4 regions of the Enterobacter mori genome follow, and region 2 is predicted to be linked to each of the others. Evidence: predicted binding sites of a transcription regulator. Region 2 holds the regulator's gene; each other region holds the start of a gene.

Region 1 (7,994 bases), 400 kb from region 2:
TCTACCCGATCATGCTGCTGTCGCTGGTGCCGGTATTTAACCGCCACGTGGCGAAGCAGTTTATCTTCAGCGCCGCGTTAAACTGCGTTGAAATGGTCTTCATCATCGGCTATTTGTCGCAATGGCCGGTGATCATGACGCTGGTGGTGTTTGCCCTGTACGTCATGCGTTTTCGCTTTATGAGCAAGGGGCCGCTGTTCCTGTTCGGCTCAATGGGCGTGGTGTGTCAGAGCGTGATGCTCAACTTTATGAGCTACCCCACGACCAACTGGCACACGCTGCTGTTTTCTAACATCGAAGCGAGTGTGATGGCGGTGTGCCTGAGCGCGCTGATGAACTACCTCCTGCCGGATGTGGAGCCCCGCAAGCCGCCGCCGCTGATTGAGAAAGACGGCGCCCGCGTGCGCCACGAATCGCTGCTCTCCGGCACCGTCGCGACGCTGATTTTCGTGGTGTTCCAGATTAGCGACTTAAGCGATTCGCTTTCGGCGCTGATGGCGGGAATTTTGATTCTGTTCCCCATGCACTACCGCGGTTCGGTGATGAGCTCTATCTGGCGCGTGGTCGGTGTGGTGCTGGGCTGTCTCTACATTCTGGTGGTGCAGCTGATCCTCTACGATCACAGCAGCCATATGCTATTGATGATGCCCCTGATCGGCCTTGGGCTGGCGTTTGGCGCGCGCCTGCACGTGATGGAGAAGGTGGGCGCGGGGGTGGGGTTTTCCAGCATCACGACCATCGGCATTATGTTCGGGCAGAACATGCATCCGGACACTGACCTGGTGTTCAGCGATCTGTACCGCATCACCTCCGTCACCTTTTCGCTGGTCGCAACGCTGACGATGGTCTTCCTGGTGCACCTGATCCTCAACCGCTTCGAGGCGACGCGCTACGTCATCGCGCCGCCCAAAGCGGATTAATGCCCCAGCACGGCGGGCAGTTGCGAGAGTAAGAACAGGATCAGGCCAATCGTCCCGCCTACCAGCGTACCGTTGACGCGGATAAACTGCAGATCTTTACCGATGTTAAGCTCAATCTGGCGTGACATGTCTTTGGCGTCCCAGCTTTTGACCGTGTCGCTGATGTGGCGCGTCAGGAACGCGGCGAAATCCGGCGCCAGGCGGTGCGCGGCCTGCTCCAGATGCTCGTTCAGCGACGCCCGCAGGCTGGCGTCATTAGACAGCGTTTCGCCAAACCACAGCCCGGCGTTGGCGATGCGCTGCTTCACGCGCGAATCTTCACTTTGCATATCCGCTTTCAGCCACTGGCGCAGGTCGGCCCACATCTCCCCCAGATAGCGGTTAAACGCCTCGTCGTTTTTCAGGTAGTGCTTGATGTTGTCGGCTTTCGCCGCCATCTCCGGATCGTTTTTCAGGTTGTCGATAAGCTTGATCGTGGCGCGGTCAAACGCCTGGCGGATCTGGTGCGTACGGTCGTGGCTGATATCGTCCAGCAGCGTATTCACCGCGTTCGACACCATCTCCGCGCTTTGGTCGCCCAGCCACTCGGTGGGCAGCACCATCGCTTTGCGCGGATGTTCGGTCTTCAGCCAGTGGACTATCTGGTCAGAGATAAACTCTCGCGTGCTCTCCCGCTGAATCAGGGTAATCAGACGGTTGATGATGGCGTCCAGCAGCACCTGGTGGCGGTTGTTTTTGGTCATGCTCTCCAGCATCACGGCGCTGGTTTCGGTGAGATCGACCTTGTCGATGGCCTTATGCACCGCCCGTTTGAGCAGACGCTGAATGCGCCCGTCGTCGGTGAGTTCCAGAAAACCGCTCATCACCTGCATTAAGTGCAGCCCGACGCGCTGGGCGTTGTCGGGCTTGCTGAACCAGTCGCCGATCATCTGGGCAGGTTCATAGCGGCGAATCAACGCGACCAGCGATTGCGTGTCGAGAAACTTCTCCTGGACGAACTGGCCGAGATTGTCGCCGATTCGGTCTTTATTACGCGGGATAATCGCCGTATGGCGCGAGATAAACGGAATGGGCACCCGGCGGAACAGTGCAACCACGGCAAACCAGTCTGCCAGCGCGCCGACCATCGCCGCCTCGGCAATGGCCTTCACGCCGCGCACCCAGAAGGTCTGCGGCAGGAACAGGGTGGTGATAAACGCTGCGGCGGCAATCAGCAGCAGCGACAGCGCGAGAAGCTTGGCGCGTTTGAGTTCGGCTATTTTTTCCATGGGTTAAGGATAGAGGGAAGCGGGGGGAAAGTGCAAAAACCGCCACAACACCCACCCGCCAAACCCCATCAGCACCACACCCGCCGTGCGCTCAATCCACCACAGCGAACGGCTGAGCTTCTGTTGTATCGCCGACAGCCCCATCAGCGACACCAGCGCCAGATCCCACGCCAGCACCACCATCACCATCCAGATGCCGCACGTCGCCTGCTGAAGCAGCGTCACGTCCGGCCCCAGTAGCGCCGTCATCAGCGCTAGATAGAACAGCGCATTCTTCGGGTTTAACAGCGCCGAACCGAGCCCCAGCAGGATCTGCTTACGCAGCGAAGGAAAGCGCTGGTGAGTTTCATTCAGCGCCAGCGACTGAGGTCGACTGCGCACCAGATGCGAGCCAATCCACAGCAGGTACAGCGCGCCGCAAAGCTCTATCAGAGTAAACAGCCAGGCAAACTGGCGCAGCGCGCTCCAGCCGATAATGACCAGTAAGATATAAAGCCCATTACCCGCGGCGATGCCGACGCACAATCCAGCGCTGCCGCGAAGCCGGTAGCGCGCGGCGTAGCCCACCAGCAGGAAGAAGTCCGGACCCGGGCTTAACAGGGCAACAAAATGCGCCAGCGCCAGGGCGAGAAAAGCGGAAGGGAAGAACAGTTCCATAGCAACCTCAGTTAACAATCTGAGGTCAGACTACGGTGATGAAAAATCTATTTATTGTCTGATATTGATCGGCCCGTCGCGTACTGGCGCGGCGTGGCGGCGGTATAGCTCACGAAGGTTTTATGAAAATGGCTCTGGTCGGCAAAGCCGCTCTGGTAGCTGACGTCGGCAATGCCATCCCCGGCACGCAGCCGCGCCTTGGCGTATTCCACGCGGGAGATGTTGAGGAAGCTGCCCGGCGTCAGGCCGGTGTCCTGCCTAAAGGTGCGGATCAGCGTCTCCTTGCGCAGCGAGAATCGTTGGGCAAGTTCGTCAAGCGAAGGCGGTGCGGCCAGGTCGGCAAGAAACGCCTGCCGCACGTGCTGACTGGTTGAGCGAAGCGCCTCTGCGTTTTCCACGCTGCGGGGAAGGGCTGACAGCAGCCTGTTCACGGACGCAGGGGACAGGCTGTTAACCACCTCCAGGTAATGCGCAAAGAGGGCTGGGTGACGAATGACCTGGAGCGCCAGAGGATGCTGGGTGTCGATATAGAGCATATGGTAGCTGCGCGGCTGTCCGGCGACGGGGTTGCAGCTGTGCGGCGCAGAGGCCGGGATCACAATGAGGTCCCCTGGGTTAAGGATGTATTCTCTGTCATGACACAGGCAGCAGGTCTGGCCCTCCACAATCGCGCCGATGGAAAGCTGAGGGTGACTATGGCGTTTATACGCCTGCGTACTCTGCCACGTGCTGCGCAGCTCAAGGCCTGAGGCGCGGTGAAAAGTCTGACGGACGTGTCGGGTATCGGTCATGGGCGCTCCTTCTGAAGGTTTTTTATACCACGTCAGCGACCCGTCTGGCAGTGCTTCATTAAGAACCTTCCGGATATACCCAACTTTACGTCCAGAGCCAGTCATGTTGACTACCCTTAATACCCTAAGCGGTAAAACAAGGAGATTCGACATGGCTTATCAGACAGTAAATCCTGCCACTAACCAGCTCATCAAAGAATACCCCTCACATACCGATGCGGATATCGAAGCGGCGCTCAGAGCGGCCGATGCGCTTTACCATTCGGATTGGGCGAAAGGCGACATTAACCAGCGCCTGCCGGTGCTGCATAAGCTTGCCGACCTGATCGACGAGCGCGTGGAGGAACTGGCTAAAATCGCCAGTCAGGAGATGGGTAAGCTCATCGAACAAAGCCGCGGTGAGGTAAAGCTGTGCGCGCAGATCGCCCGCTACTACGCCGACAACGCGAAGCGGTTCCTGGCTCCAGTGAAGTACGACTCTGAGCTCGGGGAAGCGTGGGTGGAGCACCACCCCATCGGCGTGCTGATGGCCGTTGAGCCGTGGAACTTCCCGTATTACCAGCTGATGCGCGTCCTGGCACCAAACCTGGCGGCGGGCAACCCGGTGATCGCCAAGCATGCCAGTATCGTCCCGCACTGCGCCGAAACCTTTGCGCATCTGGTGCGCGAGGCGGGGGCGCCGGAAGGGGCATGGACCAATCTGTTTATCTCTTCGGATCAGGTGGCAAATATTATTGCTGACGATCGCGTGCAGGGGGCGGCGCTGACCGGTTCCGAAAAAGCAGGCAGTGTTGTAGCGGCGCAGGCAGCGAAGCACATTAAGAAATCGACGCTGGAGCTGGGCGGTAACGATGTGTTCGTGGTGCTGGACGATGCCGACCTTGATAAAGCCGTGAAGATTGGTGTGAATGCGCGGCTCAACAACGCCGGACAGGTCTGCACCGCGGCGAAGCGCTTTATCCTGCACGAGAAGATTGCCGATTCGTTCCTGAGCAAATTCACCGAGGCGTTTAAGCAGGTGAGGATTGGCGATCCGCTGGACGAAACCACCACGCTGGGGCCGCTGTCGTCTAAAGATGCGCTCGAAACGCTGACCAAACAGGTTAACGAGGCGGTGAAAAACGGCGCGACGCTGCACCATGGTGGCAAGCCCGTTCAGCGCGACGGGAGCTTCTTTGAACCGACGATCCTGACGAATATCTCCCGCGACAACCCGGCGTATTTCGAAGAATTCTTCGGCCCGGTAGCGCAGATGTATGTGGTAAAAAGCGATGACGAGGCTGTCGCGCTGGCGAACGACTCCCACTACGGCCTGGGCGGCGCGGTGTTCAGCCAGGATATCGAGCGTGCGAAGAAAATGGCATCCCGGATTGAGACCGGGATGGTGTATATCAACTGGCTCACCGATACTGCGGCAGAACTGCCGTTTGGCGGCGTGAAGCGGTCCGGTTATGGACGCGAGCTGTCGGACCTGGGGATCAAAGAGTTTGTGAACCAGAAGCTGGTGGTCGTGCGTAAGTAAGAAGTAAAAAAAACCTGCCAACCGGCAGGCTTGCATAGACAATGTCATCGCCTTTCTTGCCGGGTGGCGCTGCGCTTACCCGGCCTACAATGTGCAATAATTTTAATATATTGCCCCTTTCATTGTAGGCCCGTGCAAGCGTAGCGCCGCCGGGCGAAACGCGCAAACAGGCTTAGAAGGACACTCCACCGCCTACATATGCCCCGTCAATCAGGGTGTGGTTTGGACGACCATCTTTGCCGTCAACGCTCACGTGGCGGTAACCCACTTTCAGCGTAACCGGTTTGATTGGGGTCCAGCTAACGCCGCCGTTAGCTTCGACGTAGTTTTTCACGCTGTTGTTCAGGCCGTCTGGTGCCACATAGCCTTCTCCGAAGACGTTGATGCTGTCGGTCAGGGCCACGTTTACGCCGCCACCGATTGGGAACGCTACGCCGTTATCGCCTTTTTTCGGGCCGATGTAGATAGCTTTCGCACCCGCATTCAGCATGACCGGACCCACTTCCAGGTTGTAGCCTGCGCCCACGCCGCCGGTCTGGGTGCCGTCGTCAGTGTTTTTCAGCCAGTTGCTTTCAGCGTACAGACCGGATGAGGATTTCCCCATTTCCAGATTGAGGTTAGTAAAGTTTTTACCCTGCTCAATGCTGCCGCCCATTGCCAGTGCGGAGCCAGATACCACGGTCAGGGCGGAAAGGATGAGTACGTTGAGCTTTTTCATGAGTGTTCCTCGTTATCAAATTAAACTGAGGGCACCTTAACAACGGATGTTTATGACTGCAAATGTGATATCTATCGCGGTTTTATACTGTTTTTGTTGGATATTTAATCTTTATCTGTTGCCAAATTGTTTGTTTAGAAGGTCGTCAATGGCAAATAAATTCGCGTTTAGGAAGAGTTTATATTTTTGGCTAAACGACAGCTGAACGAGGCAAAGAAAGCCATTTGAGATGAATTAATTGAGTTTCTAATAATTTCCAAAATTGTTTCCATTGTCACAGATAAAGACAGAGGTTTACATTTCTGGTGGTTGCTATACGTAATTTTGTGCAGATCCGTTGTCCTTTCATGTCATTTTTCTGACATGTTTCTTCATTACGGTGTTGGCTTCACTAACTGGATGCTAACAACATGAAAAGAAAAATCATTCCTGTGCTCATGGGCTGTGTGCTCTCATTCTCTGCCGTGGCGGCACAACCTACCGCAGAGCGCTATATCGTCAGCTTCCCTGAAGGCTCGCATGTGAAATACAGCGGCGCGTTTGCCAGCGCGTTTCCGAACGGACTCCCGGTGGGGATTGGCTCTGGGCTGCTGTTTACCGGCAAGCAGGGCGACGCCCTGACTTTTGCGACCGTGACCGATCGCGGTCCAAACGCCGATGCGCCAAAAAGGGGTAAAAACGAAGCCAAAATATTTGTCACGCCAGATTTCGCGCCGCTGCTGATGACCATTCGCGTCCAGAACGGTAAGGCAGAGGCAACGGATGCCCGCCCGCTGCATGACGATAACGGCGAGATTAACGGTCTGCCGCTGCAAAGCGGCGTGATTGGCTCCACCAATGAAGTGGCATTCAGCGACACGCTAAACATTCTGCAGGGCGACAACCGCGGGCTGGACACGGAAGGCATCACGCCGGATGGCAAAGGCGGCTACTGGCTGTGCGATGAGTATGGTCCGTTTCTGATTAACGTCGACAGCAAAGGGAAGATCCTGGCGATCCACGGACCGCAGGCGGCGGAAGGGGAGAAATCCATCGCGGGCGGTCTGCCAAACATTATCAAATGGCGCCAGCCTAACCGGGGCTTTGAAGGCCTGACCCGCATGCCGGACGGGCGAATTATCGCCGCCGTGCAAAGCACGCTGGATATCGACGGTAAGAGCAAAAAGCAGGCGCTGTTTACCCGTCTGGTGAGCTTCGACCCGGCGACCGGCAAAACCGCGATGTACGGCTACCCTATCGACAGCGCGGCCTACAGTAAAAACAGCGACGCCAAAATCGGCGACATCGTGGCGCTCGATGACCAGCACATCCTGCTGATTGAGCAGGGAAGCGATAAAAACGACGGGATGCGTAACCTGATTTACAAGGTGGATCTTAGCAAGGCGAGCGATCTGGCTGCCTTTGACAAGCCGGGCGAGTACCCGGAGTTTGATGATGAGAAAATCCTGGCGCAGCGCGGCATTACCCTTGCAGCAAAAACGCAGGTCGTTGATTTGCGCGCGCTGGGCTGGCAGCAGGAGAAGGCCGAAGGGCTGGCGCTGATCGACAGCAAACGGCTTGCGGTGGCGAACGATAATGACTTTGGCGTGAAGGTGGCGATGCAACACCCGGTCGAGGGCAAGAAGCTCAAGGATTATCGGGTGAACGCGGAAGGCAAGTTGACGCTCGATGATAAACCGGTGGAAACCACGCTCAGCGTGAAGCCGCTGAAGAAGCCGGAGTCGGACAGCGAGCTTTGGATTGTGACGCTGCCGGAGGCGGTGAAATAATACCAGGGCTTACCCCTCACCCTGGCCCTCTCCCCATAGGGGAGAGGGGATGGTTCGGTGTAGTTATTTTTTTAGCCCCGCAAACGCCGCCCGAATTTCCTCTTCCGGCAGCTGGATGCCAATAAACACCATCACGCTGCGCGGCGCTTCATCGCCCCACGGTCTGTCCCAGTCGGCGCTGTACAGGCGCTGCACGCCCTGGAACAGCAGGCGGTTGGGCTCGCCGTCAATCCAAAGCATCCCTTTGTAGCGCAGCAGCTTGTCGGCAAACGACAGCAGCAGGTTCTCCATCACGCGCGAAACCTCACCGATGTCCACCGGGTAGTCGAGCTCCACCACAATCGACGCC
Region 2 (7,994 bases):
CCCGGCCAGCGGGCCTAAGTTTTCCTGCGCGTAGCGGGAGAAGGAGCTGGCAGACGGGTTGTGAACCGACATCTCACCCAGCGCGCGCATGATGATATAGGCCGCAACACCGCCGATGATGTACGCCAGCAGAACGCTTGGACCGGCCATTTTGATGGCATCTGCCGAGCCATAAAAAAGACCGGTGCCGATAGCCGAGCCCAGCGCCATAAAGCGGATGTGGCGGGTGCTCAATCCACGTTTAAGTTTGTTAGTGCTTTCCATTTAAATCTTGCCATTCAACACAAAAAAAACAAAAAACCACGGGGCTTTAAGCCCCGTGGTTAAACAGTTTGTTGCCGTTGATTAATGGGCGTTCGATGCGACCTGACGCCCTGCAGCACGGTCCCAGATAATCGCCAGAACCAGTGCGACAACGGTAGGCATCAGCCAGGCCAGGCCTTGCTCAGACAGCGGCAGACGCTGTGTCCACGCAGGCAGAATGTCTGCGAAAGCTGATGCTTTAATCCCGTCAAGGATACCAAAAATCAGGCTGATAAACATGGCTGGTGCAATAATTCGCGACGAGTTGTTCCACCACGGGCGAGTAAAGCTCAGCACCACCAGCACGATGCACGGCGGGTAAATCGCCGTCAGTACCGGAATAGAGACCTGAATCAGGTGGCTCAGACCGAGGTTGGACACCGCCATGGAGAAAATACCAAGGATAAACACCAGGGTGCGGTAAGAGAGCGGCAGATACTGTGCAAAGAACTCTGCGCAGGCACAGGTCAGGCCAACCGCCGTCACCAGACACGCCAGGAAAATCAGCGCCGCCAGCAGCATGCTGCCCGCACCACCGAAGGTGTGCTGAACGTAAGCGTGCAGGATAGCTGCACCGTTGGCGTTTTGATCGACCAGCATCGCGCTGTCGGAACCCAGGCGGAACAGTGCCAGATACAGAAGCGTCAGACCCACACCGGCCATCAGGCCAGCCCAGATGGTATAGCGGGTCAGCAGGCGCGCTTCCGTCACACCGCGGGAACGCGCGGCATTGACGATAACGATACCAAACACCATCGCGCCCAGCGTATCCATCGTCAGATAGCCGTTCACAAAGCCGTTAGAGAACGCAGCGTTTTTATAGGCGTCCATTGCGTCGCTAATCGGGCCTGCAGGCCAGACGATGGCCGCCACCGCCAGCACGATCAGTGCCACAATTTTCAGCGGCGCCAGGAAGTTACCCACGGTATCCAGCAATTTGCCCGGATAAAGGGAAACCAGTATTACGATTGCGAAGTAGATCAGGCTGTAGATAAACAGCGGCATCGCGCCGTCACCCGTCAGCGGAGCGATCCCCACTTCAAAGGAAACGGTCGCGGTACGCGGGGTGGCAAACAGCGGACCAACGGCCAGATAGCAGACGGTCGCCAGCAGAACGCCAGCCACTTTGCCAATCGGGGTGCTGAGGCTGTCCACGCCGCCACCGACTTTCGCCAGCGCGATAACGGTGAGGACCGGAAGACCCACGGCAGTAATCAGGAAACCAAACGCAGCCGTCCAGACGTGTTCACCCGCCTGTAAGCCAACCATTGGAGGGAAAATGATATTACCTGCGCCAACGAACAGCGCAAATGTCATAAAGCCCAGCGCGATGATGTCACGCGATTTTAAGTGATGGGTCATAAAACCTTACTGCCTGTGGATGTGGTGTTGAAAACGTTGAGATTTTCGCTATCCCTGATGGGACGATACAGCGGAAAATTTGCTCAATTTCAGCGGGAAATGCTCCCGTCCTGGCGTGGAGAAGAATAGTTTTTCGATTTACCACGCAAATACAGTCGGTCTGACAGTATCTGGGGGGCAATTTAAACGCTTATAACGTTTAAAGGCAAGGAGGGATCGCAAAACCAGAACAATATACCAGCATGAAAAACCAGACCAGAACAATACGCTAATTATAAGAAAAACCCATGGCTAATCATGCGAACAAAAAAGCATCAACCGTATAATATTCACACGCGTTTCGCTTGACTGCAAAGCAAACGGGCCAGCAAATGCTGACCCGTGGAAAGGTAAAATGACACGCCTGCCGTCAGGCGATCTTTTTGGCAATTAATCGTTCCGGAATAACAAAGCTGAAGCGGGTTCCTTTACCCAGCGTACTCTGAATATCAAGACGGCTTTCATGATGATTCACCGCGTGTTTCACAATCGCCAGCCCCAGACCGCTTCCCCCGGTCTGCCGCGAGCGCGCTTTATCCACACGGTAGAATCGCTCGGTCAGACGCGGTATGTGCTCAGGGGCAATCCCCGGCCCGTTGTCCTCAACGCTAAACTCAGCGCCCGCGGTCACACGCTGCCAGCGCACCACGATATGGGTCCCCTCCGGCGTATGATTCACCGCGTTATACACCAGGTTGGAGATGGCGCTGCGCAGCTCATCTTCACTGCCGAGCACCTTCAGGGCGCTGTCGACCTCAAAGCTAATTTGATGTTTTTTATGGCTTAACGTTTGCGCTTCCCGCTCCACCACCCGCAGCATCATCGGCACGTCGATGGTGTCATTCAGTGCCAGTGAAGGTGCGGCTTCAATCTTCGAGAGCGTCAGCAGCTGCTTGACCAGACCTTCCATACGGTGCGTTTGCTCGCGCATGGTGTGCAGCGCTTTTTCACGCGGCGCACCTTCGAGCGTTTGCTCCTGCATCATCTCCAGGTAGCCCTGAAGCACGGTCAACGGGGTGCGTAATTCGTGGCTCACGTTTGCGAAGAAGTTGCGTCTCGCCCCTTCCAGCTGGTGCATCTGGGTGACATCCCGCGCCACCATCAGCCACTGTCGATCGCTGTAAGGCATCACGCGGATTTCCAGATGGCGCCCGTTGTTGAGCCTCAGATTGTGCGGCCCCGTAAAATCACGTTTTTTCAGATACAGCGTGAACTCCGGATAACGCAGCAGGTTAAGAATATTTTGCCCATTATCGTCCGGCCAGCGCAGGCCCAGCAGCTGTTGCGCCAGGCCGTTACACCAGAAAATCGTGCCTTCTTCAGTGGTCAGAATGACGGCATCCGGCAGCGACTCCGCGCCGCTGCGAAAGCGTTTGATTAAGCTTCCCAGCTCGCGACGACGTTTTTTATTACGCATCTGCATCTGGTGCAGGCCATACAGCAGCGGTTCCCAGCTCCCGCTTCCCGGCGGAGGGGTCATGCTTCTGTCCACCCACAGCCACCAGGAGAGGCGCAGTAAGTTCCAGAAATGCCAGACTAATAACCCGGTCACTGCCGCCAGCAAAAACCAAGGCAGATGCCCAAAGATGGCCCCCAGAATAAAGGCCGGAATACAGCATAAGATCAGTTCAAAGACGAGCCTTTTCCATGACAGACGTTCCAGCACGCGTCACACTCCTGTCACTGTTCAGAAACGGGTCGAAAAACGATAACCCGTACCGCGGACCGTCTGCACCATGCGATCGTGACCGCTCAGCTCCAGTGCTTTACGCAGGCGGCGAATATGCACATCAACCGTCCGGTCTTCCACATACACGTTAGTTCCCCAGACGTTATTCAGCAACTGCTCGCGGCTGTATACGCGTTCCGGGTGGGTCATGAAGAAGTGCAGGAGTTTAAATTCGGTAGGCCCCATGTCGAGGGGATTTTCGCCCGTCATCACGCGGTGTGAGGTGGGGTCAAGGCTCAGGCCCTGCATCTCAATCACCTCTTCTACCGCCATCGGCGAAATGCGGCGCATAACGGCTTTGATGCGAGCAACCAGTTCTTTGGGGGAGAACGGCTTGGTGATGTAATCGTCCGCGCCGGTTTCCAGACCGCGCACGCGATCCTCTTCTTCACCGCGCGCTGTGAGCATGACCACCGGAATATCGCGGGTCATCGCTTCACGTTTTAGATGTTTGATAAACTGCAGTCCAGAGCCGCCAGGCAACATCCAGTCAAGCAGAATCAGATCGGGCCAGGGTTCATTCAGCTGGTTCACCGCGCTGTCATAATCTTCCGCTTCAACCGGCTGGAAGCCATTTTGTTCGAGCACGAAGCACACCATTTCACGAATTGGAGCTTCATCTTCTACGACCAGAATACGTCTCGCCATACTTTGCCCTGTCTTATCTTATTTAAGTTACAAGTTTGTAATGCGGCGTCATTATGCGTCAGATTTATGACAGATTTATGAAAAACCTTACCACTATAAATGGCAAACTGTTGTTTTATTACAGCGGTTATTTTCCACTCCCTGACAGTTTATAATCCTGCTTTCTCAATTTTGCCACGGAACAGCTATGCGCATACTTCACACCTCGGACTGGCATCTGGGTCAAAATTTTTACAGCAAAAGCCGTGCGGCTGAACATGAAGCCTTCCTGAACTGGCTGCTGGAGACGGCCCAGACGCACGAGGTGGACGCGATTATTGTGGCGGGTGATATCTTCGATACCGGTTCACCTCCCAGCTATGCGCGTGAGCTCTATAACCGTTTCGTGGTGAATCTGCAGCAGACCGGCTGTCATCTGGTGATTGTCGCCGGAAATCACGATTCTGTGGCCACGCTGAATGAATCCCGCGATATTCTGGCGTTTCTCAATACCACCGTGGTGGCCAGCGCCGGACATGCCCCGCAGATCCTGAAAAAACGTGACGGCACGCCGGGAGCGGTGCTGTGTCCCATTCCGTTTTTGCGTCCGCGCGATATCGTACAAAGCCAGGCGGGACTTTCCGGCGGCGAAAAGCAACAGCATTTATTACAGGCTATCACTGATTATTATCACCAGCAGCATACCGATGCCTGCGCCCTGCGCGGCGAAGCGGCAATCCCGGTGATTGCGACCGGGCATCTCACTACCGTTGGGGCCAGTAAAAGTGACGCCGTACGTGACATCTATATCGGCACGCTGGATGCCTTCCCGGCGCAGAACTTCCCGCCAGCCGACTACATTGCGCTCGGACACATTCACCGCGCGCAGATCGTCGGCGGCTGCGAGCATATCCGCTATTGCGGCTCACCCATTTCACTCAGCTTCGATGAAACAGGCAAAGCCAAATCCGTGCATCTGGTCAGTTTTACCGACGGTAAACTCAGCGCTGTCGAGACGCTGGACGTGCCCGTTACCCAACCACTGGCCGTGCTAAAAGGCGATCTGGCGGCCATTGCTGAACAACTTGAGCAGTGGCGTGGTGTCGAGCAGGCTCCGCCCGTCTGGCTGGATATCGAAATCACCACCGATGACTACCTGCATGATATGCAAAGAAAAATTCAGGCACTGACGGAAGATCTGCCCGTCGAGGTCTTACTGGTTCGCCGCAGCCGGGAGCAGCGCGAGAAAATTCTGTTAGGTGCACAGCGTGAAACGCTGAGTGAACTGCGGGTCGAAGAGGTGTTTGCGCGCCGGTTGTCTCAGGAAGAGATTGACGACGCGAAGCGAGTAAGGCTCAACGAGCTGTTCACGCATACCCTGCATGTGCTTAACGATGAGGGAGAAAACGCATGAAAATTCTCAGCCTGCGCCTGAAAAACCTGAACTCCCTCAAGGGCGAGTGGAAAATCGACTTTACCGCTGAGCCATTTGCCAGCAACGGGCTGTTTGCCATTACCGGTGCTACCGGTGCCGGGAAAACCACCCTGCTCGACGCCATCTGCCTGGCGCTTTACCACGAAACGCCACGACTGCAAAAGGTCTCTCAGGCGCAAAACGACCTGATGACGCGCGACACCGCCGAGTGCCTGGCGGAAGTGGAGTTCGAGGTAAAAGGCATCGCCTATCGTGCGTTCTGGAGCCAGAACCGTGCGCGCAATCAGCCTGACGGGAACCTGCAGGCCCCGCGCGTGGAGCTGGCACGCTGTGAAGACGGAAAAATCCTCGCCGACAAAGTGACGGATAAACTGGAACAAACGGCAGCACTTACCGGGCTGGACTACGGCCGTTTTACCCGCTCAATGCTGCTCTCTCAGGGACAGTTTGCAGCCTTCCTTAACGCCAAACCGAGCGATCGTGCGGAGCTGCTGGAAGAGCTAACCGGCACCGAGATCTACGGCCAGATTTCCGCCATGGTGTTTGAAAAACACAAAGCCGCGCGCAATGCGCTTGAGATGTGCGAAGCGCAAGCGGCAGGCGTTGTCCTGTTGAGCGAAGAACAGCAGCAGCAGTTGCAGCAAAGTTTGCAGGCACTTACTGACGAAGAGAAAACCCTGCTGGCGCAGCAGCAGAACCATCAGAAAGAATTTCAGTGGCTTACGCGCAGCGAGGAGCTTATCCGCGAACAGCAGCGCGCCACGATCTTACAGCAGCAGACGCAACAGGCGCTGGCCGATGCGGCGCCCGATCTGGCAAAGCTCCAGCTCGCGCAACCCGCATCCCAACTCCGCCCACTGTGGGAACATCAACAAGAACAGGCATCACGCCTGGCGCAAACGAAGCAGCGTATTGTTGAAGTAAATACTCGCTTACTGGAAAAAACCGCCTTGCGTTCGCGGATCCGCAACGGCGCTTTACATACTCATACGCAGCTGCAGACAGAACTGGCGGCACTGGCACAGTGGCTGGCAGACCATGAGCGGTACCGCCTGTGGGGCCAGGAGATTGCAGGCTGGCGGGCTCACTTCTCCCAGCTTAATCGCGATAAAAATCAGCTCACTACGCTTGCTGCGCGTATCACTGAATTACGCCATAAGCTGTCAGGACTGCCAGAAAGTTCCCTCACGCTGACGGCTGACGAAGCCGCAATGGCGATGGAGAAACAGGCGCAAACCCGGTCTACGCGCCAGCGCCTGACAGCTCTCCATGCCCGCTATCAACCGCTGCAAAAACGTCAGCGCCAGAATGCCGAAAGCGTGCAAAAAGCACAGGCCGGGCTGGTCGCGCTTAACGAAACGCTGGCACAACGCCGCCAGCAGTATAAAGAAAAAAACCAGCATTATCTGGACGTTGAAACGCTATGCAGGCAGGAAGAGAAAATCAAAGGCCTTGAGGCGGAGCGTGCTCAACTCCAGGCCGGGCTACCTTGCCCGCTGTGCGGCTCCACTACCCATCCCGCCGTGACGGCATACCAGGCGCTGGAGCTCAGTGAAAATCAACGCCGCCGCGATCGGTTAGCAAAAGAGGTCGCCGCACTCAAAGATGAAGGTTTGTTAGTTCTCGGCCAGGTTAATGCCCTGTCACAGCAGATCCAACGCGAGACAGACGAAGCGCAGGCGCTCTCTCAGGAAGAGCAAGCGCTCACTAAAGAGTGGCTGGAGGTGTGTGCCTCTCTGAATATTACGCTGAATATTCAGGAGGATATTGCCCCGTGGATGAGCGAGCAGGAGCACTACGAGCAGCAGCTTTACCAGCTCAGCCAGCGTTTGACCCTACAAACCCAGCTTAGCCAGCAGGAAGAACAGGAGCGTCAGTACCAGCAACAGCTTGCGGCGACGCGTCAGGCAGTGGAAACGTCCCTGCATACGCTGTCGCTGGGTATTCCAGATGCAGGCACTGAATCCGTCTGGCTCGCCTCACGTGAAAGTGAATACGCACAGTGGCAGGAGAAACAGACCCAGCACGGCGCGACGCTGGAGCGTATTAACGCCCTGACGCCGGTGCTCGACACCCTTCCGGCAGCGGAGGCCACTGAAGCCGAAACGGCGATACCCGCGAACTGGCGCGAAATTCACGACGAATGCGTGTCGCTGCAAAGTCAGCTTACGGCGCAACAGCAGCAGGAGGCGCTTGAGAACGAACGTTTGCAGCAGTCACAGGCGCAATTCGCCGCGGCACTGGCTGCAAGTTGTTTTGAGGATCAGGACGCGTTCCTTTCTGCGCTGCTGGATGCCGACACCGTTCGACGCCTTGAGCAGCTAAAGCAGACGCTGGAAAACCAGGTGCAGCAGGCGACAGCACTCTCCGCACAAGCGACCCGGCAGCGACAGGACCATCAGGCGCTGCGCCCGGAAGGGCTGGACGCCGATGTTCAAACATTGCAAACGCAATTGCAGCAACTGGCACATCAACTTCGTGAGAACACCACGCATCAGG
Region 3 (7,994 bases), 1.8 Mb from region 2:
ATGCGCAATCGCCTCTGGCATCACCCGGTGCCCCATAACGGGAGGATCAATGCGGGTAATAGAGAGTGGGCGCTCAAGACCAAAGCCACCGATAGTGGCGTAAACATGCGCCAGTTGAAGCGGCGTAACCATCAGGCCATAGCCGAATGCAAACGTCGCCCTGTCGAGCTGGCTCCAGAATTTACGCTGTGGCAATAGCCCCGCACTTTCCCCCGTTAAGCCAAGGCCAGTGTTTGTGCCGAAACCAAAGTTTCGGTAGGTATCGATGAGGTGCTGGACCGGCATCGCAAGAGAGAGGCGTGATACGCCCGTATCGCTCGATTTTTGCAGAATGCCGGTCATCGTCAGTTCCGGGTAGTAGCCCACATCGCGGATACGGTGCCCATCAAGCGTGTACGGGTGGGTGTCAATCACGCTGTCCGGCTGTACCAGCCCCTGCTGCAGCGCCGTCATCAGCACCAGCGGTTTGACGGTCGAACCCGGTTCGAAGGTATCGCTGATCGCACGATTACGAAAATCGTTTAACGTCGCCCCTTCCCGGTTGTTAGGGTTAAAATCCGGATAGCTTGCCATCGCAAGAATTTCGCCCGTCTGAATATTGATTAATACCGACGCCCCCGACTCGGCTTTATTCCACGCCACCGCATTATCGAGCGCATCTTCGGTGATAGTCTGCAGACGCTCATCAATACTCAACTGAATGTTATGGGCAGGTACGGGTGCAACTTCCGTCAGATTTTCAACCACGTGCCCGTAGCGGTCTTCCCTCACCTGTCGGACGCCAGGCTTGCCCATCAACTGGGTATTGAAACTTTTCTCAACACCTTCAATTCCTTGCCCATCAATGTTGGTAAAGCCAATAAGATTGGCCGCCACATGTCCCGCAGGGTAAAAGCGGCGGGATTCATCGCGTAAATTAATGCCAGGCAGGTTGAGTTTGTCGATCCACTGCGCCTGTGAAGGATCGACCTGCCGGGCCAGGTAAATAAACCGTCCCTGCGGATTGCTGTTTATTCGCGACGACAGCGTGCTCAGAGAGAGATGCAGCGCATTGGCCAGCGCCTGCCAGCGGTCGTCAAACCCTACGCCACCTTTTGCCAGTACCGTTTTAGGATCGGCCCATACCGCCCGGACAGGCACGCTCACCGCCAACGGCCTTCCCTCGCGATCCATGATCATTCCGCGCGGAGCATCAATGGCGACCTCACGCAGCGAGCGCATGTCCTCCTGCTTAACCAGATTGTCAGGTTTAACGATTTGCAGCCAGGCCACCCGTCCCAGCAAAAAAGCCAGACTGCAAAAAATAGCAAAACAAAGCAGAGCAAAACGCGCCGGAGTGAAGTTTCCGGTGGTCATTATGGTTTTCTTTTTCACCTGAGCCTCAGGGCTGTTGATCAACGCCCTGATTTAACGGGAAAAACCGATCTGAAGGAGGGGAAACAATGCTAATAACTTCGGAGCTTTGCAACAAGTTACTAACAGGAAGAGGAATGGTAATATTTTGAAAGATAACAGAATAAAAAAGCCCCGCGATAAGCGAGGCTTTATGTCTGAGATTGAAGTGCCAGGCACTTCAGTCAGCAGTGGTTCGATCAGATAGCAGTTACGTTAACTGCAGCTGGGCCTTTCTGGCCGTCCTGAATTTCGAACTCAACGTTCTGGCCTTCAGCCAGAGTTTTGAAGCCATTACCCTGGATTGCAGAGAAGTGTACGAACACATCTTTGCTGCCGTCAGCAGGAGTAATGAAACCAAAACCTTTAGACTCGTTGAACCACTTAACTTGACCTTTAATCTTTGCCATTTGCAAAATTCCTTAGAGTGTTTTCTTAGCCCGCAGGCTTGACTGAGATAAAACTGAGACATTACTGCATGAGGCACTAATATAAGGTTCGGCAGAGAAGCGGTATTCAACGACAACGTGTTTACTCAGGACTTCTTTACTGAAAATGCCACACATAAACAGAACTGTACCTCGTTTGACCCAAAACGTGTTATCACACACAACGATTAATATGGCAAGCCATTTTTAAACGTGTCTCGATCCGCCGCACAAATTCAAACACTGCCCTGGTATGATCCGCACACTTATGCGCAACGATCATGGACAGCGTATGTTCTTTACACCGCCACTGCGCTATTACCGCAAGCGCTGTTATCTAAGACTTTTTTACCATAGACCATACATTTCTTGCCGTCCAGATACAGGGACAACTTTCTTTAGGACATTGATTGATTTAGAACATTTTGTGAAAACTTATGCTCAAATCATTCCAACGCGTCGGTAATGGACAATGCATATTTGGTGTTAATAAACATACTGACACTGCATTAAAAATCACCAGTGAATAAAGAATATGATGCACCAAAATAATGAAATTTTTATGACTCTGCCTCAAAACAAGGCAAGCAAAACGTTTCGATAAAAATAAAACAATCCTGAAGGCCTATAAATACAAAATATATGCAACTGTTACGCGCATTGTTTAAAAGGATAAATATTCGCCAATTTTCAGTATCATGAAGGAATTATTAACCGGTGCTACATTATTAAGTGCCTGAGTTAACGCCTGGACTGGTTCATCAAGGGATTCATCTGCCAGTTCAAACACGCCCCAATGGATGGGAAAGGCCAGGGGTTGGCCGAGCTGCTGCCATAACGCCACGGCAGACTGCGGGTCCATATGATGGACCGCCATGAACCATTCTGGTGCATACGCGCCAATCGGCAACGCGGCGGCGTCAATTTTACCCAAACGTTCGGGTATCGATAACAACTCCGGCGAATAGCCCGTATCACCGCTGAACCAAAAGCGGTGCTTTCGTCCCTCAAAGACCCAACCACACCATAAGGATCGATTCCGGTTCCAGGGGGTACGCATACTCCAGTGCTGCGCCGGAACGGCTGTCAGGGTAATTCCCTGCCAGGTCATGCTCTGCCACCAGTCGAGTTGTACGATGTGCCTGGCTCCGCGACGGCGAAACCAGTCTGCCAGACCTAAAGGAACAAACAGCATTACGTCTGGAAAACGCTTCAGGATACGGCGAATGGTTGCATCGTCGAGATGATCGTAGTGATTATGCGAGATAACCACAGCATCAAGCTGCGCAAGTTGTTCAACAGACAGTGCAGGAGGTGTTTTTCGCAGCGGTCCGGCAAAAGGAAGCGGAGAAGCGCGTCGTGAAAAGACCGGGTCGGTCAGAATGGTGTTGCCATCCATCTGCACCAGCAGACTCGCGTGTCCAAGCCACCAGACGCCGTCGCCTTGTGGCTGGTCCAGTTCGACCGGTTGCCACCACTGGCGTATGAAATCGTCATAACCCAGCGCAGGCGGTTTAGGTAAACCTGCCGCTTTCCGCGCCTTACGCCAGCGCTCAACATCGCCGGGCTGATGTCCTACAGATGTGGTATTGCGAAAGCCATTCGGCGTGTGATGGAGCCGGGAGGGGTCATACCAGGGATTTTTCCAGACCACGGCCACCTCCCGCGAGTTACATTACCGATTATCGTTCAGCCACCAGACGGATAAAGTCGTCTTCATCTTCTTTGTCTGCAACGACCGCTTCTTTAGGGGCTTCTTTCTCTTCTGGTTCGTTTGCTTCGCACAGACGGCGCAGCAGCGCATTTTGGCGCTTTTGCTGATCGAGCAGCGCTTCAAGCAACTCAATTTGCTCGTTCGTGCGCGAGCTGGCACGGTTGACGAAAAACCAAATGACCAGCCCTGCGACAAGAATAACCAACGAGACCATCAGGGATGCCAGATTTAGCAGCCCTGAATTCATTAACTCACCCATTTCACCACCTCAATAAAAACGCCCATTTTACCACTGGCGCGAAGGAAGGAAATGACCTTAGGAAAAAATGCGTCTTACCACGGAATAAACTGGTTGATTGCGCAAACGCCGCTAAAAAACTGTACATCCTGATCGCACATCACGTTGATAGTCTGTGTCCACAGCACCACACATGCCACCAACACGATAACCAGAATTACCCAGCGTATTTTTTTCACTCCACTCTCCGTTTTATGACCCGAGGCAGCCAGGTTATCACGGCTATCTTAAACAGCGTCTAACTGTACCCTCATCAAACTCTTTTCGGAATCGTGCACTTGTTTCAATGAATAAACAGGTTAGGCTAAATGCATGACAACAACGATAAAGAGGCAATGATGCATTTAATCATTCGGACTATTATTGCACTGGCCGTTCTCTGGACTGGCCTTCTGTTAACCGGATATGGCGTGCTTGTGGGGAGCACCGAGAACGCCGCAGGATTAGGTATCAAGTGTAAATATCTGACTGCCCAGGGCATGAGTACCGCGCAGTATATCCACTCGGACAGTGGGATCATCGGTTTGACCAACTGCCCAGTCCTGCGTAAATCGTCCGTTGTGATTGATAATGGCTAAATTTCGCTGAACCACATCCATGAAAAACGCCGCAAATGCGGCGTTTTTTTATCTCTGCCAGGGTTAAAACGGATAATCGTTATAGCCCATCTGCTCAGAGATTTTACGCGCGGCGGTATGAAGAATAGCCACGTACTCATGCAGTCGTTCTTCGGAGAAGCGCAGCGTCGGGAATGAGATACTCAGGCCGGCAATAACAACACCGAAGCGGTCGAACACAGGTACGCCAATGCAACGCAGCCCTTCTTCCTGTTCTTCGTTATCTTCCCCGTATCCCTGCTCACGCACTTTATCCAGCACCGCTAATAGCTCATCAGTGGTGGTGATGGTGCGCTCCGTGCTGCGTTTGTATTCTACGCCAGAGAGGATCTGTTCCACCTCTTCACGGTCGCGCCATGCCAGCAGTACTTTACCAATGGCGGTACTGTAGAGCGGGTTACGGCGACCAATGCGCGAATACATGCGCAGGTTATACATAGAATCAATTTTATGGATGTAAACAATGCTGTCCTCATCCAGTGCGCCAAGGTGGACAGTTTCTTTTGTCAGACGAGAAAGTTCGCGCATTTGAATATCCGCACTGCGGATCAGATCAACGTTTTGCAGGGCACGGGCACCCAGTTCGAACAGCTTCAGCGTCAGCGAGTATTTTTCAGATTCGCCTTCCTGCGCAACATAGCCCAGTGACTTCATGGTTTGCAAAAAGCGATAAACGGTGCTTTTCGACATCATCACACGCTGCGACAACTCTGTAATACCAATTTCACGCTCTTCTCCGAGCGCCTGTAAGATGCCAAACACCTTCAGCACGGAAGAAACAGAATCTGGCTGCTTATCCAAATCTGCAATTGCCATTTATCACCTCATGGAGAGTGTTTTATAAAAATCAGAACCGGTTTTTATTATAAATTCCCCTCATGCTAGCTGCAATCAATCCTCGTTTACTTCGTTACAAATCTGCGACATAAAACGGAATTAACAGTGCTAAAATAGTTACCCTGAGAATAATTTCCTACCGAGCTATTCACCCATAATGCAAAAAATCCTTTCCGATGGTCTGCCTTTGCCCCAGCGTTACGGCGCTATTGCGACGATTATCATCGGCATTTCCATGGCCGTTCTCGACGGTGCCATTGCTAACGTTGCCCTGCCAACAATTGCCAGCGATCTGCAGGCCTCCCCCGCCAGTTCAATCTGGATCGTCAACGCTTACCAGATAGCTATTGTGGTTTCGCTGCTCTCATTCTCTTTTCTGGGCGACATGTTCGGCTATCGCCGGGTTTATCAGTGCGGGCTGATGGTTTTTACCCTGACCTCACTCTTCTGCGCCCTTTCAGATTCGCTGCACACCCTGACGATAGCCCGTATTGCCCAGGGTTTTGGCGGCGCGGCGCTAATGAGCGTCAACACCGCGCTGATCCGCTTAATCTACCCTCAGCGCCATTTAGGGCGCGGTATGGGAATCAACTCCTTTATTGTCGCGGTCTCTTCTGCCGCCGGACCGACTATTGCGGCGGCCATTCTTTCTGTCGCCTCCTGGCAATGGCTTTTCGCCATCAACGTGCCGCTTGGCATCGTCGCGATCGTTTTTGCCCTGCGCTATCTCCCTGGTAATGGCCCGAAAAGCACCATGCCCCGCTTTGATCTGCCCAGTGCGGTAATGAATGCCCTAACCTTTGGCCTGCTGATCACTGCTCTGAGCGGGTTTGCTCAGGGTCAGTCGTTAGCGCTTACCGGCGCAGAACTTGCCGCTCTGCTGGTTGTAGGCTTTTTCTTTGTGCGTCGCCAGCTTGCACTGCCGGTACCATTGTTGCCGGTAGACCTGCTGCGTATTCCCCTTTTTTCACTCTCTATTTGCACCTCGATCTGTTCGTTCTGTGCCCAGATGCTGGCGCTGGTTTCCCTGCCCTTCTTCCTGCAGAGTGTGGTCGGTCGTTCTGAGGTTGAAACCGGGCTGCTGTTAACGCCATGGCCGCTGGCGACGATGGTGATGGCCCCGCTGGCCGGGTATTTGATCGAACGCGTGCATGCCGGACTGCTGGGTGCAATCGGGCTGGCAGTGATGGCAACCGGCTTGTTTGCCCTGGCTCTGCTTCCCTCATCGCCTACGGATCTGGATATTATCTGGCGCATGATCCTGTGCGGTGCGGGTTTTGGTCTGTTCCAGTCGCCAAACAATCACACCATTATCACTTCCGCACCGCCCCATCGCAGCGGGGGAGCCAGCGGCATGCTCGGCACGGCGCGCCTGCTGGGCCAAAGTACCGGTGCTGCACTGGTTGCGCTGATGTTTAACCTTGCCGGGCAGAATGGTAACCACGTTGCGCTCCTGACCGCAGGGTTCCTTGCTACCCTCGCGGGCATAATTAGCGGACTTCGGATCGCCCAGCCCGGCGTGAAGGCATAAAAAAAGCCGGGCGGAGTACTCTCCAGCCCGGCTTTTTTCGGTCTCTTCGCGTTACTTCAGGTATTCGCCACTGCGCAGCGCTTCGATACGTTTATCGAGCGGCGGGTGAGACATAAAGAGCTCACTGAGTGATTTCGATTTACCGTTAATGCAGAAGGCCATCATGCTGCTCGCTTCCTGCGGCTCGTAGCTGGTCTTCAGACGCTGCAGCGCAGCAATCATTTTCTCACGCCCTACCAGTTTTGCAGAGCCCGCATCCGCGTGGAATTCACGGTGACGTGAGAACCACATGGTAATGATGCTTGCCAGAATACCGAACACCAGCTCAAGTACCATCGAAACAGCGAAATAGATCAGCGGGTTGCCGTTGCTCTCTTCACCTTCGTCGCGGTTGCCCCCCATAAAGCCTGCCGCGATTTGCGCCAGGATACGAGAGATGAAGATCACGAAGGTGTTCACCACGCCCTGAATCAGGGTCATGGTTACCATATCACCGTTCGCGATATGGCTGATTTCGTGAGCGATAACCGCTTCGGCTTCGTCACGGCTCATGTTCTGCAGCAGACCGGTGCTGACGGCAACCAGAGACGCATCTCGACGTGCCCCCGTTGCGAAGGCGTTAATGTCCGGTGCATGGTAAATAGCAACCTGAGGCATCGCGATGCCTGCCTGCTTTGACTGCTGAGCCACCGTGCTCATCAGCCACTGTTCCATATCATTACGCGGCTGCTCGATAACTTCACCACCGACTGATTTCAGCGCCATCCACTTCGACATCAGCAGTGAGATGAATGAGCCACCAAAACCAAACAGCAGCGCCATAATCAACAGACCCTGAACGCTGCTCGACTGAATTCCTGTCAGGCTTAGCACCAGCCCGAATACCACCATAACCGCCAGGTTGGTGAGCAGGAAGAGCGCGATTCGCATCATAATTTTCTTTTAACCTCTGTTTAACAAAACGCACTATGCGATTACCCACATCGTATGGGTATTGTGGCTATTTTCAAGGATTCGAGGGGTGTAAGTCACCAGAAAGACACAACTTTACACAATTGAAGATCAGCTTGACGAGAGGAAGCAGAACTAAAAAAACAGGCACAATGTCTTGTGCCTGTTGAGGGATTATTTTGCAGGTGCCGGTTGCACCGCAGGTTTCTCTTTCTCCAGATTCGCC
Region 4 (7,994 bases), 450 kb from region 2:
TTCCCCCTCACCCCTGCCCTCTCCCTCAAGGGAGAGGGGGTCGTCCGTGCAGGCATTATTTTGTGGGGAACCCTCAGCCCCGTGGGAGAGGGTCAGGGTGAAAACATTAGACCGCACGAGACGGCAGAAACTACTTGCTCTTTATATCAAAAATATCTGTACCCAAATGGTTATAGTCAACTTTCTGTAACTTGAAGTTGGTAACGTACACTGGGGGCGCTTTCTTGTTAGAGACAAACGGATAAGCATTTTTTATCTGCTCTGCTGCAATCCCCGTCCACTGCGAGAAGAACGACAGGAAATCATTTGCCGAACGACGCGCGGTGATGATGCGATGCTTTTTGTCGTCACTCGACAACACCATAAACGGTACCTGGAAGTTCTGCTGGAACTTGTCATCGTGTGCCAGATACTGCACCTGTTTACCGCGCTCTTTAAACGCCAGTCCGTGATCGGAGAAATAGACCATTGAGAAACTGTCACCCGTATTGCGCAGCTGGGCATAGAGCTTGCTGAGCAGATCGTCGGTTTGCGTCATGGTGTAGAGATAACACGATGTCTCTTTGGACTGCACAAACTCTGTGTACTTTCCGTTTGTACGATCGCACGCCTGAGGATGTGACCCCATCAGGTGCAGAACAATCAGCTGTGGCTGGGTGCGCTGAGTGGCAAAGACCTGTGCGGTCATTTTCAGCAATGCTTCATCTTTCGTGTTTTTGTCGGCTTCAAAATCACCGCTTTTCAGGAACTGAACCTCATCGGCACGCTTCGCAATACTGGCGATGGCGGTATCGTATTCGCCAATTTGCCCCTGGTTGGAGAACCACCATGTCTGGAAGCCCGCGCGGTTTGCCAGCGTGACAAAGTTATCCTGATACTGCGGTTTGCCGTCGACCACACGGTTCAGGGTCAGGCCGAGTGATTTCTGCGTCGAGCCGCTGGCCGCGACGTAATCGGTAAACAGGGTACCGTTGACCGAACTGGCAAACGGCGTGTTATCCCAGTGACCGCCAAAAGCACCGAGCGCATCGCGGCGCGCGCTTTCACCAATCACCACCACGTAGGTATGGTACTTAGGCTTCACGGCCAGCACGTTCCAGGTGTCTTTCATGGTGGAAAGCTCAGCCATACGCGCCTGCTCGTCGAGCACTTCCTTGTTGTTGACTACCACGTCCTTAACAAAGCGAAACACCGGGTAGCCGCTGTCTTTCAGCTTAAAGACGCCACCCCAGGCCAGGTTTTGCACCGGGGCGACAAAAAAGGTGCCTACGCAAAATACCAGGCACAGGCTCTCCATTTTTCCCCACGTTTTTTTCTCTTCGGCTTTGCGGCGTACCGCAATCACGCCCAGCGCAAAGATAAAGAGGCCGACCACGTAGCTGTACCACGGGAAGATCGTCAAGATCTCCGTCGACTCTTCCATATTGGTCGAGTGCAGCGCCAGCAGGGTATTGAAGTTTGGCGCGCCGTAAGCCTGGCCAAACGGGAAATACATCGCAGCAACCAGCGAACAGACCCCGACCAACGCTTTCTGCACGCGCGGCGCACTCCGCCACAGCACGTGGAGCACGCAGGTAAACGCCACGGCGTAGAGCAGGCTAAACGGGTAGCCAAGCGCAAAGTTAATCAGCAGCGATTGCAGAAAGTAGAATCCCGTCCACGGGCTTAAGGCCCGGCTGCGGGTAACAAGTGTTTCTTTCAGGGTTACGTTCATAGATCACTATCATGAAAACGCCATGTGCTCACCCTGGCGCCAAGGGTCAAAGCCTGCCTGACAGTGCGTGGAGAGGGAATAAGGGTCCGCTTCAGCGAGCCGCAAATAGTGCAGGGCTGCAAGAAGATAGTGCGAGCGTGAAATAAGGTCAACAGTTGCTAAACAGATGTTTTGCGAGGAAGACTGCAAATCCGTAAAAAAGATCGGGATTAAGGCGACCAGAAGCCAGTTTACAAGAGGTTTGTGACGGGAAAATGAAGCGGCGTACCGCGACGCCGCTTAATGAGAAGATTTGTCATCCTGCTGCGGTTTGTTGCTAAACATATCGCACAGCATGTTCAACAGCATTAAGCGCACTTTAAAGGGGGAGTGGGTAAACACGTTCATACACCTCTTGAATTCATTCATGTGACCTCCTGATTTCTGATCCCTTCGGTCCATGAAGGGTGACTGCATTACATACAGATATAGCACAGGCTATATTGTATAGCTATGGCTAATTCGTTAATTTTTTGTGCTTGTAGAGCTATGGTTTACAATGTGCGCTCCGTTACAGGACGCTGGAAGCGTCACCCCCATTGAGGAAACACAATGAACCGTCGCGCAGGTAAGCCAACTACAAAAAAAACGACGCAACTGGTGAATGTTGAAGAGCACGTAGAAGGGTTCCGTCAGGTGCGTGAGGCGCATCGCCGGGAGCTGATTGATGACTATGTGGAGCTGATCTCCGATTTGATTCGTGAGGTTGGCGAAGCACGTCAGGTTGATATGGCCGCGCGGCTGGGGGTTTCCCAGCCAACGGTAGCCAAAATGTTAAAACGTCTGGCGTCAGTGGGATTGATCGAGATGATCCCGTGGCGCGGCGTGTTTCTGACGGCAGAGGGTGAAAAGCTGGCGCAGGAGAGCCGTGAGCGTCATCAGATCGTGGAGAACTTTTTACTGGTGCTGGGCGTCAGCCCGGAAATTGCCCGCCGGGATGCGGAAGGGATGGAGCACCATGTCAGTGAAGAAACACTGGTGAAGTTCCGTGAATTTACACTCAAATATGGTTCTTCTGCTGAATGAACATCCCCGGCCTGCAAGCCCTGACGCGTGACCGTTTCTTTCATCTCTTACTGATTATTGGTGCAGGCTTAAGCCTCTTTGTCCCCTTTACCCCCCACGCCTGGCCTGCGGCCATTGACTGGCGCACGATTATTACCCTGAGCGGCTTAATGATGCTCACCAAAGGCGTAGAGCTAAGCGGCTACTTTGACGTTCTGGGACGCAAAATGGTGCGCCGTTTTGCCACCGAACGCCGTCTGTCTCTGTTCATGGTCTTTTCCGCAGCGGTACTGTCGACGTTTCTGACCAACGATGTCGCACTGTTTATCATCGTGCCGCTTACGCTCACGCTGCGTAAGCTCTGTGAAATTCCGGTCAGCCGTCTGATTATCTTTGAAGCGCTAGCCGTGAATGCTGGCTCGCTGTTAACGCCCATCGGGAACCCACAAAATATCCTGCTCTGGGGCCGTTCCGGCCTGTCGTTTGCCGCCTTTACCTGGCAGATGGCCCCGCTGGCGCTGGTGATGATGCTATCCCTGCTGGCGGTGTGCTGGTTTGCCTTTCCGGATAAAAAACTGCAGTACCACAGCGGGACGACGGGCCCGCAGTGGCAGCCCCGTCTGGTCTGGTGCTGTCTGGCGTTGTATATCGTCTTTTTGGTCGCGCTGGAGATGAAGGTTGAACTGGCGGGCGTGCTGCTGGTTGCCGCCGGGTTTTTAGTGCTGGCGCGGCGGGTGCTGGTGAGCGTCGACTGGACGCTGCTGCTGGTCTTTATGGCGATGTTTATCGATGTCTATCTGCTCATCCAGCTTCCTGCACTGCAAAACGTGCTTCACGGCGTCAGCGGTCTGTCGCAGCCGGGACTGTGGCTGACGGCGATTGGCCTGTCGCAGTTTATCAGCAACGTGCCGTCGACCATTCTGCTGCTCAACTATGTTCCGCCTGACACCCTTCTGGCGTGGGCGGTAAATATCGGCGGGTTTGGGCTATTGCCCGGTTCACTTGCCAACCTGATTGCCCTGCGCATGGCCAACGACCGCCGTATCTGGTGGCGCTTCCATTTATGGTCGGTCCCGATGCTGTTGTGGGCCGCCACGATCGGTTTCGGACTATTCCTTCTCATATAGTGCGCTATTTGTCAGTTTATCCTGGCAAATGTATAGCAACGTCCTAGCTTTAGTGAACGGCATAGTGTGATGCCGCTCACTGACTGGAACGTTGCTGACCTATGGCTGAAGATCAAAACCCGCCTGCTGACGAGCAGGAAAACAACAATAATGCGCGCAAGCGCCCGGGCAAAAAACCGTTAATTATCCTCGGCATTGTCGTGGTGGTGATGGTGATTGTGGCGCTGGTCTGGTGGTTTTTAACCCGTAACGAAGAGACGACCGACGACGCCTTTACCGACGGTGACGTGGTGACCATTGCCCCCAAAACGGCGGGATACGTCACCGAGCTTCGCGTGCGCGATAACCAGCGCGTGAAGAAAGGGGATCTGCTGGTGGTTATCGATCCTCGCGATACCACGGCCCAGCGCGATCAGGCTCAGGCCCAGCTTGGACTGGCGCTTGCTCAGCTCCATCAGGCGCAGGCACAGCTGGCGCTTTCAAAAGTCCAGTATCCCGCCCAGCGTGACGAAGCCAAAGCGCAGGTGCTGAAAGCGCAGGCCGATATGGCGAACGCCCAGGCGGAGTACCGCCGTCAGCGCGGCGTTGACCCGCGTGCGACCACCCAGCAAAGTATCGATTCTGCGAATGCCCAACTGCGCAGTGCACAGGCTGGACTGGCCAGCGCCCAGGCGCAGCTGGAAGTGGCGGAGCAGGTACAGCTGCAGATCCGTCAGCAGGAGACCAACGTTGAAGCTCGCGAACGTCAGGTCGATCAGGCTAAAGCGCAGCTGGAAACCGCGAACCTGAACCTCTCTTACACCGAAGTCCGCGCCCCGTTCGACGGCTTCGTCACCAAACGCAACGTACAGCCCGGCACGCTGGTGCAGGCGGGTACGGCGCTGTTTTCTCTGGTCTCACCGAACGTGTGGGTGGTGGCGAACTTCAAAGAGTCGCAGCTGGAGCGCATGAGGCCCGGCGACAAGGTCAGCGTTTCCGTCGATGCATGGCCGGATATGGAACTTGAAGGCCACATTGACAGCATCCAGCAGGGCAGCGGTTCGCGCTTCTCCGCGTTCCCGTCGGAAAACGCCACCGGTAACTTTGTGAAGATTGTTCAGCGCGTGCCGGTGAAAATCGTGATTGATAAAGGGCTGGATCCGAACAAGCCACTGCCGCTGGGGCTGTCCGTTGAGCCGAAGGTGACGGTGGAATGACGGACCACAGCCACGATAGCTGGAAGCCCGCCAGCAACCCGTGGGCGGTGGCCATTGTCGTCACCCTCGCGGTGTTTATGGAAATTCTGGATACCACCATCGTTAACGTGGCGCTGCCGCACGTGGCGGGTTCGCTCTCGGCCAGCTATGACGAATCCACCTGGGTGTTAACCAGCTACCTGGTGGCGAACGGCATCGTGCTGCCCATCTCTGCCTTCCTCAGCCGCCTGTTTGGTCGCAAGCAGTTCTTCTTAATCTGCATCGTGATGTTCACCATCTGCTCGTTTCTGTGCGGCATCGCCACCGAGCTGTGGCAGATCATCCTGTTCCGCGTGATGCAGGGCTTCTTTGGCGGCGGGCTGCAGCCCACGCAGCAGTCCGTGCTGCTCGACTACTTCAAACCGGAGGACAGGGGCAAGGCCTTTGGTCTGTCGTCCATTGCCATCATCGTTGCGCCGGTGCTTGGCCCGACGCTGGGCGGCTGGATCACCGATAACTACTCCTGGCGCTGGGTGTTCTTTATCAACATTCCGGTGGGGATTGTGACGGTGCTGGCGATCTACCAGCTGCTGGAAGATCCGCCGTGGGAGAGCAAATCAAAAGGGAAGCTGACCGTCGACTGGACGGGGATCGGCCTGATCGCTCTCGGCCTGGGCTGCCTGCAGGTGATGCTCGACCGGGGCGAGGATGATGACTGGTTCTACTCGAACTTTATCCGCACCTTCGCGGTGCTGACGCTTATCGGCATTATCGGTGCTATTTACTGGCTGCTGTATGCCAAAAAGCCGGTGGTGGATCTGCACTGCATGAAGGACCGCAACTTCGCGACGTCCAGCCTGCTGATGGCGGGGATGGCGATGATCCTCTACGGCAGCTCGGTGGTGATCCCGCAGCTGGCCCAGCAGGATCTGGGCTATACCGCCACCTGGTCCGGGCTGGTGCTGTCGCCCGGCGCGGTGTTGATTGTGTTAACCATCCCGCTGGTGCTGAAGCTGATGCCGGTGGTGCAGACGCGCTGGATCATCGCTTTTGGCTTTTCCTGCCTGGCGGTGTCGTTCTTCTGGTCGCGCACGCTGACGCCGGATATCGATTTCGAAACGCTGGTGCTGTTCCGCAGCGCGCAGTCGATAGGGCTGGGGTTCCTGTTTGTGCCGCTGACCACCATTGCCTTTATCTCGATACCGAGGCGGCTCAACGCCGACGCGGCGGCGCTGTTTACCATGTTCCGCAACGTGGCCGGTTCGATTGGGATTTCGCTCTCGACGGCAGCGATCACCGAACGCGCGCAGGCGCACAGCGCCCATCTGGCGTACCACGCCTCGCCGTTTAACGAACAGTTCCAGCTGGCGATTCGCGAAAGCGCGCAGGCGATTCAAAACTTCACCACCCAGGTGGGCGACCCTACGGGAATTGCCACCGGGCGCATGTACCAGACCATGATCGAGCAGTCGCGCTTTTTGGCCTACATCGACGTTTTCACCCTCCTGAGCGCGGTGGCCTTTTTACTGATTCCGTTTTGTTTGTTGCTCTCGCCGGTTAAGAGCGAGGGGAGTGCAGGAGCACATTGATGATACACAGACGTTTACACCCTCTGATGATAATGATGCTGCTGGTGGGCTGTGCCGTCGGGCCGGACTATCAGCCGCCCGCGCCGCCTGCCGTTACGCACTGGAACGACAAGGGCGACAGCGGGGTGAAATCGCAAACCACTTCCGTCGCGACCAACCCGCGCTGGTGGAAGACCTTCGGCTCGGCGCAGCTCGACAGTCTGGTTGAACGCGCCATCGCGGGAAACCTGACGCTGCAGCAAACGGTGCTGCGCATTGCCGGGGCGCGTGAACAGATTAATCAGGCGGGCGGCGCGTTTTATCCATCGGTCAACGGTAATCTGCAGGCGACGCGCCAGCAGCTCGGATTGGAAGGCGAGCTGAAATCCCACGGCGTGTACGACCAGTTGGATAACGTCGATCCTGAACTCAGAGGCGCGCTGGGGCCGCTGACGCAGCCGATCAATCTCTACCAGGGCAGCTTCGACGCCCAGTGGGAAATCGACCTGTGGGGCAAGGTGCGGCGTCAGGTGGAGGCGGCGGAGGCGCAGCAAAAAGCCGCTATCGAGCAGCGTAACGACGCGCTCGTGTCGCTGGAAGCCGAAGTGGCGCGGGCGTGGCTCCAGCTGCGCGGGGCGCAGAGCATTATCGCCACGCTGAACACCCAGATTGAGAGCGCGCAGCAGACGCTGGATCTGACCGAAAGCCGCCAGCGCGGCGGGCTGTCTCCGCAGATGGATGTGGAAAACGCCCGGGCGCAGTTAGGCAACCTTGAAGCGCAGCTTCCGCAATATCAGGCGCAGGAGCGGCAGGCGATGAACGGCCTGGCGATCCTGCTCGGCAAGCCGCCGGGGGCGCTGGATGCGGAATTGCAAAGCGTGCAGCCGATGCCTGCCCTGCCGGATATTGTGCAAACGGGCATTCCGTCGACGCTGGCGCGACGCCGTCCGGACGTGCGCGAAGCGGAGGCGAACCTCCACGCCGCGACGGCGCAAATCGGCGTCTCGGTGGCGGAGCTGTTCCCGAGCTTTACGCTCTCCGGCCAGTTTGGCCTGCGCAACAGCGAAACTAACTGGCTGACCGACTGGAGCAGCCACTTCTACAGCTTTGGCCCGCAGGTCTCCATTCCCATCTTCCAGGGCGGTCGGCTGGTTTCCAGCGTCAAGGTGGCGCGCGCGCAGCAGGGGGCGGCGGTGCTGGACTATCGCCAGACGGTGCTGACCGCGCTCGGGGATGTGGAAAACGCGCTGGTGAGCTATCGCACCGACCAGCAGCGCGAAGCGGGTCTGGCGAAAACTATCGACGCGCTGCAAAACGCGTTCGACCTGGCAAGCGACAGCTACCGGCAGGGGATCGCCAGCTTTAT

The links. The regulator PhoB, encoded in region 2, activates phosphate uptake and scavenging genes when phosphate is short. The targets are predictions, from matches to a motif close to CTGTCATAAAACTGNCNNAT.
Region 1: N2K86_RS02750 (esterase-like activity of phytase family protein) is a predicted target of PhoB. The motif match lies at 6,222-6,241, and genes of this name have one in related genera.
Region 3: kdgR (DNA-binding transcriptional regulator KdgR) is a predicted target of PhoB. The motif match lies at 5,357-5,376, and genes of this name have one in related genera.
Region 4: N2K86_RS06680 (phosphoethanolamine transferase) is a predicted target of PhoB. The motif match lies at 1,945-1,964, and genes of this name have one in related genera.

Annotation. Positions count from the first base shown of each region.
Region 1 is NZ_CP104285.1:570,438-578,431, forward strand. It holds gene N2K86_RS02720 (DUF2955 domain-containing protein) at 1-920, shown strand, start outside; gene N2K86_RS02725 (DUF445 domain-containing protein) at 917-2,188, opposite strand; gene N2K86_RS02730 (LysE family translocator) at 2,192-2,845, opposite strand; gene N2K86_RS02735 (helix-turn-helix transcriptional regulator) at 2,893-3,636, opposite strand; gene N2K86_RS02740 (NAD-dependent succinate-semialdehyde dehydrogenase) at 3,788-5,158, shown strand; gene N2K86_RS02745 (YfaZ family protein) at 5,331-5,876, opposite strand; gene N2K86_RS02750 (esterase-like activity of phytase family protein) at 6,287-7,645, shown strand; gene yjiA (GTPase) at 7,709-7,994, opposite strand, start outside.
Region 2 is NZ_CP104285.1:973,423-981,416, reverse strand. It holds gene proY (proline-specific permease ProY) at 1-264, opposite strand, end outside; gene brnQ (branched-chain amino acid transporter carrier protein BrnQ) at 346-1,665, opposite strand; gene phoR (phosphate regulon sensor histidine kinase PhoR) at 2,075-3,370, opposite strand; gene phoB (phosphate response regulator transcription factor PhoB) at 3,392-4,081, opposite strand; gene sbcD (exonuclease subunit SbcD) at 4,269-5,474, shown strand; gene sbcC (exonuclease subunit SbcC) at 5,471-7,994, shown strand, end outside.
Region 3 is NZ_CP104285.1:2,729,394-2,737,387, forward strand. It holds gene ftsI (peptidoglycan glycosyltransferase FtsI) at 1-1,356, opposite strand, end outside; gene cspE (transcription antiterminator/RNA stability regulator CspE) at 1,593-1,802, opposite strand; gene N2K86_RS12875 (DUF2627 domain-containing protein) at 1,815-1,958, opposite strand; gene N2K86_RS12880 (MBL fold metallo-hydrolase) at 2,485-3,474, opposite strand; gene N2K86_RS12885 (YebO family protein) at 3,503-3,793, opposite strand; gene mgrB (PhoP/PhoQ regulator MgrB) at 3,868-4,011, opposite strand; gene N2K86_RS12895 (YobH family protein) at 4,171-4,410, shown strand; gene kdgR (DNA-binding transcriptional regulator KdgR) at 4,474-5,265, opposite strand; gene N2K86_RS12905 (MFS transporter) at 5,444-6,817, shown strand; gene htpX (protease HtpX) at 6,869-7,750, opposite strand; gene prc (carboxy terminal-processing peptidase) at 7,943-7,994, opposite strand, start outside.
Region 4 is NZ_CP104285.1:1,418,548-1,426,541, forward strand. It holds gene N2K86_RS06680 (phosphoethanolamine transferase) at 131-1,714, opposite strand; gene mntS (manganase accumulation protein MntS) at 1,994-2,122, opposite strand; gene mntR (manganese-binding transcriptional regulator MntR) at 2,306-2,779, shown strand; gene N2K86_RS06695 (anion transporter) at 2,776-3,885, shown strand; gene N2K86_RS06700 (HlyD family secretion protein) at 3,987-5,081, shown strand; gene N2K86_RS06705 (DHA2 family efflux MFS transporter permease subunit) at 5,078-6,649, shown strand; gene N2K86_RS06710 (efflux transporter outer membrane subunit) at 6,649-7,994, shown strand, end outside.